2 regions of the Dechloromonas aromatica RCB genome follow, and region 2 is predicted to be linked to the other one. Evidence: riboswitches for the same ligand, from Rfam matches in the RefSeq annotation. Region 2 holds a riboswitch; the other holds the start of a gene.
What was found. A riboswitch is a leader RNA that binds a small molecule or an ion and turns the genes downstream of it on or off. The one in region 2 is predicted to bind glycine.
Positions count from the first base shown of each region.

Region 1 (3,886 bases), 800 kb from region 2:
GCCACTGGAGTCGATGAAGTGTTCGACAAAGTTGTTCGGCTCGGTGACGGCATTGCTTTCAAAGGTCGGCCGGGGCAAGTCGTTCAGGCCTTCGAAGCTGCGTCCCTGCAGCAACTCGGTCAGGCTGCGTTCGAGCGCGACTTCCAGGCTCGGGTGCGCGCCGAAGGAGGCGAAGACGCCGCCGGTGCGCGGGTTCATCAGGGTGACGCACATCACCGGGAATTCGCCGCCCAGCGACGCATCCTTGACCAGCACCGGGAAGCCCTGGTTTTCCAGCTCGGCAATGCCGGCCAGGATGCCGGGGTATTTCGCCAGTACGTCGGACGGCACATCCGGCAGCGCGATTTCGCCTTCGAGGATTTCCCGCTTGACGGCGCGCTCGAAAATTTCCGACAGGCACTGCACCTGCGCCTCGGCCAGCGTGTTGCCGGCGCTCATGCCGTTGCTGAGGAACAGATTGTCGATCAGGTTGGTCGGGAAATACACCGTCTCGCCGTCCGACTGCCGCACGTAAGGCAGCGCACAGATGCCGCGTTCGGTATTGCCGGAATTGGTGTCATAGAGATGCGAGCCGCGCAACTCGCTGTCCGGGTTATAGATTTCCAGGCAGTAGTCGTCGAGCAGGCCCTTCGGTAGCGCGTCCTTCTTGCCCGGCTTGAACCAGCGTTCGTGCGGGTAATGCACGAAGGGCGCGTTGCCAATGTCTTCGCCCCAAAACTGGTCGTTGTAGAAATGGTTGCAATTCATCCGCTCGATGAATTCGCCCAAGGCCGAGGCCAGCGCGCTTTCCTTGGTCGCGCCCTTGCCATTGGTGAAGCACATCGGCGAATGCGCATCGCGGATATGTAGCGACCACACATTGGGCACCAGATTGCGCCACGACGCGATTTCGATCTTCATGCCGAGGCCGGCCAAAATGCCGGACATGTTGGCGATGGTTTGTTCCAGCGGCAGGTCCTTGCCGGCGATATAGGTGCTGGCTTCCGAATCCGGATTCAGCGTCAGCAAGGCCTGCGCATCGGCATCGAGATTCTCGACCTCCTCGATCACGAACTCCGGACCGGTTTGCACCACCTTTTTCACGGTACAGCGGTCGATGGAGCGCAGAATGCCCTGCCGGTCCTTGGCGGAAATATCTGCCGGCAACTCGACCTGGATCTTGAAAATCTGCTGGTAGCGGTTTTCGGGATCGACGATATTGTTCTGCGACAGGCGGATATGCTCGGTCGGAATGTTGCGCGTGTCGCAGTACAACTTCACGAAGTAAGCCGCACACAAGGCCGACGAAGCCAGAAAGTAATCGAACGGCCCCGGCGCCGAGCCATCGCCCTTGTAGCGGATGGGCTGGTCGGCGATGACCGTGAAGTCATCGAACTTGGCCTCAAGACGCAGCTTGTCGAGAAAATTGACCTTGATTTCCATGCGGGAATTCCAAAAATAGCGTTCAAAACGGATTGGCCACCATTATCCGGTTTTCCCGGGTGTAAAACCGTGTTTCTCGGCAGTTCGAGGGTACGGCGGATGGTGACGCTTGGCGGACTGTGTCTTTCACCCGGAGATATTGATGCGTACGCGCCACCCCTGATTGACAGGCAGTCATCGCTGTCAGGATAATCAAAACATCTGCAGGAGAGAGAGTCGTGGATTTACACACTCCGCCGAAGGCGCAAACTCCCATAATCGCTCAGGCATACCGAACTGCAGAAATGATTCGCCGGCTGGAGAGAAGTTGAGAGCGTCTTGGCGCTCGGCAACTCACCGAAGGGGCAGGCTCTTGTTGAGCCGAAACTCTCAGGTAAAAGGACAGGGGGAGAGGCGTCACGGAAGCACTCAATTCGAGTCTTCCGATTTTTGACGGAGTCTCTCCTGATGTTCGATAGTCTCGCCCACGTTTTTCAGCCTCTCGCTATCAAGCAATTCAACTTGTTACTGGTCATTTATCTGGTTGCCATCACCGCCGAAGCGATGTCCGGTGCCCTGGCAGCAGGACGTCGCAACATGGATTTCTTCGGGGTGGCCGTGATCGCCTTTGTCACCGCTCTGGGAGGCGGAACCATCAGGGATGTCGTTCTTGGCAATTACCCGATTGGTTGGACGCAGCATCCCGAATACGTGTATCTGGTGACCCTGGCTGGTTTGGCCACGACCTTGCTTGCCAAGTTCATGCACCACCTGAAAAACGTCTTTCTGATGCTGGATGCACTCGGGTTGGTCGCCTTCTCGCTGATTGGTTGCAATGTGGCCCTGCAACTTGAATACCCGACGGTAGTAGTCATCATGGCCGGCATGCTGACGGGGATATGCGGAGGCGTTTTGCGCGATGTGCTGTGCAACCAGGTGCCCGTCGTATTTTGCCGGGAGCTTTATGCCAGCGTGTCACTCTTTGTTTGCGCCCTATTTCTCGCGTTGAGGTCGCTGGACTTGGATGCCAACCTCAATACGATGATGTGCTTCATTCTCGGCTTCGGATTTCGCATGCTGGCGCTACGTTTGAGCTGGAAGCTTCCGACCTTCTCCTATCAGCAGCGATGGGATTAGTGCTGAGCGCGCTATTTTTAATCACTCGACGGCTACTCATGTTTACCAGCAGCCATTTTTGATTGCGGGACCTGACAGTCCGCAATGATCGATTGATTGTCCGTCCGGATGAATCTGCGTCCATGAAAAAGGGAGCTGCTAGCTCCCTTTTTGTCCTGAAATAACAGCAGCAGGAATCAGGCGAAGTTGGCTTCGACGAAGGACCAGTTGACCAGCGAGGCCAGGAAGGTTTCGACAAACTTCGGACGCATGTTGCGGTAGTCGATGTAGTAGGCGTGTTCCCAGACGTCGACGCAGAGCAGGGCCTTGTCGCCGGTGGTCAGCGGGGTGCCGGCGGCGCCCATGTTGACGATGTCGAGGGAGCCGTCGGCCTTCTTGACCAGCCAGGTCCAGCCGGAACCGAAGTTGCCGACCGCAGAGGTCTGGAAGGCAGTCTTGAAGGCATCCAGCGAGCCCCACTTGGCATTGATGGCAGCAGCCAGCGTGCCAGCCGGAGCGCCGCCGCCGTTCGGCTTCATGCAGTTCCAGAAGAAGCTGTGGTTCCAGACCTGGGCTGCGTTGTTATAAACGCCACCAGCCGGTGCCTTCTTGACGATGGCTTCGAGGTCGAGGTTTTCGTACTCGGTACCCTTGATCAGGTTGTTCAGGTTGGTGACATAAGCCTGATGGTGCTTGCTGTAGTGGTAATCGAAGGTCTCGGCCGACATGTGCGGGGCGAGGGCATCCTTGGCGTACGGCAGCTGGGGCAGTTGATGTTCCATGTATATTCTCCGTTGTATTTAAGGGGTGAAACGAAAATTCTAGTCAGCTTCGGGCATCGCCACAACCTGATTGACGGTCGCGGTCGCCGTGCCTTGAGCAAAGCTGAGTTTGAGGGCGTCGCCGGGCGTTAGTGCTGAGGCATTGCGGATGGCTCGGCCATCAGGGCCAATCGCCAGCGCATAACCCCGGGTCAGTACCGCATGCGGATCCAGTTGCTTGAGACTGCTGGACAGCGAATTAAGTTTCCCGGAATGTTGAGAAAGTGCCCATTGGGTCTGTTTGCCCAGTCGATGGCGCAAGTGTTCCAATGTTCTGGCCAGCAACTCAGGGCGCGGCCGTGCCGTCGCCTGGCGCTGGCCGAGGGTGGTCAGCTGCAGACGGGCGTGATCCATCTGGCGGAGCAGGGCGCGTTGCAGGCGCTGGCTGAGCGCCTCGTTTTCCTGCTGGCGCAGGCGAATCCGTTCAGCCGGGTGAACCAGCCGGCTACCCAGCCAGTCAATACGCTGTTGCTGATCGGCCAGCCCACGCTCCACCCGTCGCTGGAGTTGGCCTTCAAGTTGGCTGAGGCGGGTGAGCAGGCTATCGC
Region 1 covers NC_007298.1:3,462,264-3,466,149, reverse strand. Annotated here, with positions in the region: gene DARO_RS16435 (OsmC domain/YcaO domain-containing protein) at 1-1,422, opposite strand, end outside; glycine riboswitch at 1,617-1,711, shown strand; gene DARO_RS16430 (trimeric intracellular cation channel family protein) at 1,741-2,538, shown strand; gene DARO_RS16425 (Fe-Mn family superoxide dismutase) at 2,715-3,299, opposite strand; gene xseA (exodeoxyribonuclease VII large subunit) at 3,339-3,886, opposite strand, start outside.
Region 1: linked by a shared signal. The riboswitch ahead of DARO_RS16430 (trimeric intracellular cation channel family protein) and the one ahead of gcvT (glycine cleavage system aminomethyltransferase GcvT) in region 2 are both predicted to bind glycine.

Region 2 (3,886 bases):
AATAGGCGGCGCGGGTCTTGACCACGTCGATACTCTGCGGGAAACAGTTGGCATCGACCAGGAAACGGTTGGATTTCGACTTCGAAACACGGCGCGCCATGGTCATCGCTTCAGCGGCGGCGGTGGCTTCGTCGAGCAGTGAGGCGTTGGCGATTTCCAGTCCGGTCAGGTCGATGACCATTTGCTGGAAGTTCATCAGCGCTTCCAGGCGGCCCTGGGCGATTTCAGCCTGGTAGGGCGTGTAGGCCGTATACCAGCCCGGGTTTTCCATGACGTTGCGCAGGATGACCTTGGGCGTCAGTGTGTCGTAATAGCCCATGCCGATGCAGGACTTGTTGACGACATTCTTGCTGGCCATGGCCTTGAGGTCGGCCAGCGCTTCGTGTTCGCGGCGCGGGGCGGGCAGCGGCAGATCAGCCGGCAAACGGATGGCGGCGGGAACGGTCTGGTCGATCAGCTGCTCCAGGCTGTCGGCACCGATGGCGGTCAGCATGGTAGCCATTTCGGTCGAGCATGGGCCGATGTGGCGGCCGATGAACTCGTCGTGCTGCTCCAGGGCTGAAAGGGGAAGATTCAACGGCATGGGAATCCTTGCATTAGATATACTTGAATACATCATCCCCGCCCAGGCGGGGATTCACTGATTTGATGTTTTTGGGTTCCCGCTTGCCCCCAGAGGGGACTCCCTGTGGGGGCGGGAACGACATGCCGCTTTTAGGCGGCGTCAGCAACGGCCTGGTAGGCAGCGGCGTCAAGCATCTTGTCGAGGTCGGCGACATTGTCCGGGGTCATCTTGAACAGCCAGGCGGCGTAGGCGTCCTGATTGACCGATTCCGGGGCATCGGCAGCGGCCTGATTGACTTCGGTCACGGTGCCGGCGATCGGGGCGTACACGTCAGCCGCAGCCTTGACCGATTCGACGACAGCAATTTCCTTTTCGGCATCGAAATGGGCGCCGACTTCCGGCAGTTCGACGAAAACGAGGTCGCCGAGGGCTTCCTGGGCGTGGTCGGTAATGCCGACAGTGACCGAGCCGTCAGCGTTGAGCAGCATCCATTCGTGGGAGGCGGTGTACTTGAGGTTGGAAGGAACGTTCGACATGGTTTTCTCCTGAATGGGTTGAATTAGATGACTGCTTTGCCGTTGCGGGCGAATACGGGTTTGGTGACCTTGGCTTTCAAAGCCTTGCCACGGATATCGACTTCGACTTCGTCGCCAATCTGCACGCCGAGCGGTAGGCGGGCGAGAGCGATGGACTGCTGGAGCGTCGGCGAGAAGCTTCCGGAGGTGATTTCACCGTCGCCTTGCTTGGTCATGACCTTCTGGTGGCCGCGCAGCACGCCCTTGTCGAGCAGGATCAGGCCGAGGAACTGCTTCTGCTGGCCGTTGGTGACCAACGCAGCCTTGCCGACGAAATCACGGTCGGTGTTCAGCGAAACCGTCCAAGCCAGGCCGGCGTCGAGCGGCGAAACCGTCTCATCCATGTCCTGGCCGTACAGGTTCATGCCGGCTTCCAGGCGCAGCGTGTCGCGGGCACCGAGGCCGCAGGGGGCAACACCAGCAGCATTGAGCTTGTTCCACAGAGCCTCTGCTTCGCCGGCCGGCATCATGATTTCGTAACCGTCTTCACCGGTGTAGCCGGTGCTGGCAATGAAATACTGATCGACCTCAGCGGCGAAGAAAGCCTTCAGGCCTGCGGTCGCGGCCTTGGTCTGCGGCAGCACTTCCCACACCTTGGCACGGGCATTCGGGCCCTGGACGGCGATGATGCCGAGATTGTTGGCGCCGTCACGGCGCTGGGTAATGGTCACGTCGAGCTTCCATTCGGCGACCTTGGCCTGCATCCAGGCCAGATCCTTCTCGGCGGTGCCAGCATTGACCACGATGCGGAAGCGCGTGTCGGTCAGGAAATAGATGATCAGGTCGTCGATGACGCCGCCGGCTTCATTGAGCATGGCCGCATAGAGCGCCTTGCCGGAAACCTTGAGCTTGGCCACATCGTTGGCGACGAGGCGGGACAGGAAGGTGCGGCAATCCGCGCCAACGACGTCGACCGGGCACATGTGCGAAACATCGAACATGCCGCAGTTGTTGCGGACCGCGTTGTGCTCCTCGATCTGCGAACCGTAGTTGACCGGCATGTCCCAACCACCGAAATCGACCATCCGGGCATTCATTGCGCGGTGAGCGGCGTTCAAAACTGTTTTCTTCAGCATATCAATCCTTTACAGGCGGTTGTTGGCGCCAGTTCTAGAAACGAAAAAGGGGTGAAACGAAAGATACACATCTTGCGTTTCACCCCTCTGTCCTCGATACCTGAGAGATTTGCCCCATCGGTGGGCGCTGTTAACGCCGCTCTCCAGAGTTTCAAAATGGCCAGCCATTTTGGTTCCGCGGTCCTTTTGCCTGAGCGTTTTCGGGTGAAATTGCGCCTTCGGCGGCAGACGGATCTGCGCTCTCCCACGGAACGGGAGGCACTATAGCGGGATGCACGGGTCTAATCAACCTGCTGCACCGCACAAGGGGGGCCGGGCCATGGCCTCCTTCGTGCTAAACTCTTCGTTTGCCTTCAATCGCTTGCCTGTGACGCCTACCAATTTCGATTTTCACTGCCATTCCATCGTTTCCGACGGCCTGTTGCCGCCCGAAGTGGTGGCTAGACGCGCGGCAGAAAACGGCGTCGATCTTTGGGCGCTGACCGATCACGACGATATCGGTGGTCTGGTCACAGCCCGGACGACTGCTGAGGAAGTCGGCATGAGCTTCGTCAATGGTGTCGAAATTTCCATTGAGTGGCGCGGCACCCCGATTCATATTGTCGGACTCGGTTTCGATGCAGCCAATGCAGCACTGACCGGTGGCCTTGATGAGCTTCGTATTGGCCGTGTCGAGCGGGCCAAGCGCATGGGCGACGCCCTCGCAGCGATCGGTATTCCCGGCGTCTATGAAGGTGCCCTGTGTTTTGTGACCAATCCCAGTCTGATCTCGCGAGCGCATTTTGGACGCTATATGGTCTCTATCGGGATTGCCCGGGACATGGCCGGTATCTTTCAACACTATCTGACACCCGGCAAGCCGGGCTACGTCGACCATCGCTGGGCGACGCTCGAAGAAGCGGTTGGCTGGATCGCCGGCGCCGGCGGCGTGGCCGTTGTCGCGCATCCCGGGCGCTACAAGATGTCCGGTGGTGACATGCGCCGCTTCCTTGATGATTTCAAGGATGTTGGCGGTCAGGGTATCGAAGTGACCTGTGGCAGCCATTCGCCGGATCACGTGATGCATTTCGCCCGTCTGGCTCGTCATTATGAGTTCCATGCTTCGCGCGGCTCCGATTTTCATGGGCCCGAGGAAAGCTATGTGGATCTCGGTAAACTTCCTCAATTGCCTGAAGACCTGAAACCGGTCTGGCGTCTGGTGTTCTGACATGGCACGCGTTGTCAATATTCATCCCGAATCTCCGCAGCAGCGCCTGCTCGCCCAGGCAGCCGAATTTATTCGCAATGGCGCCATCGTCGCCTTGCCCACCGACTCCTGCTACGCGCTGGGTTGTCATCTCGGCGACAAGGAAGCGCTGGACAAGATTCGCCTGATTCGCCAGATGGATGATCGCCATCACCTGACGCTGATGGTCCGCGACCTTTCCGAAATTGCTCATTTCGCCCGGGTCGACAATGCACAGTACCGTCTGCTCAAGGCGGCGACGCCGGGCAGCTATACCTTCATTCTGGAAGGTTCCAAGGAACTGCCGCGCCGGGTCATGCATCCGAAACGCAAGACCATCGGCCTGCGTGTGCCGGATCATCCGGTCGCGCTGGCCTTGCTTGAAGAGTTGAATGAGCCGCTGCTGACAACGACGCTGCAGTTGCCGGGCGACGAGTTTCCGCTG
Region 2 covers NC_007298.1:2,661,227-2,665,112, reverse strand. Annotated here, with positions in the region: gene gcvP (aminomethyl-transferring glycine dehydrogenase) at 1-583, opposite strand, end outside; gene gcvH (glycine cleavage system protein GcvH) at 715-1,101, opposite strand; gene gcvT (glycine cleavage system aminomethyltransferase GcvT) at 1,125-2,216, opposite strand; glycine riboswitch at 2,294-2,373, opposite strand; glycine riboswitch at 2,385-2,473, opposite strand; gene DARO_RS12660 (3',5'-nucleoside bisphosphate phosphatase) at 2,584-3,423, shown strand; gene DARO_RS12655 (L-threonylcarbamoyladenylate synthase) at 3,425-3,886, shown strand, end outside.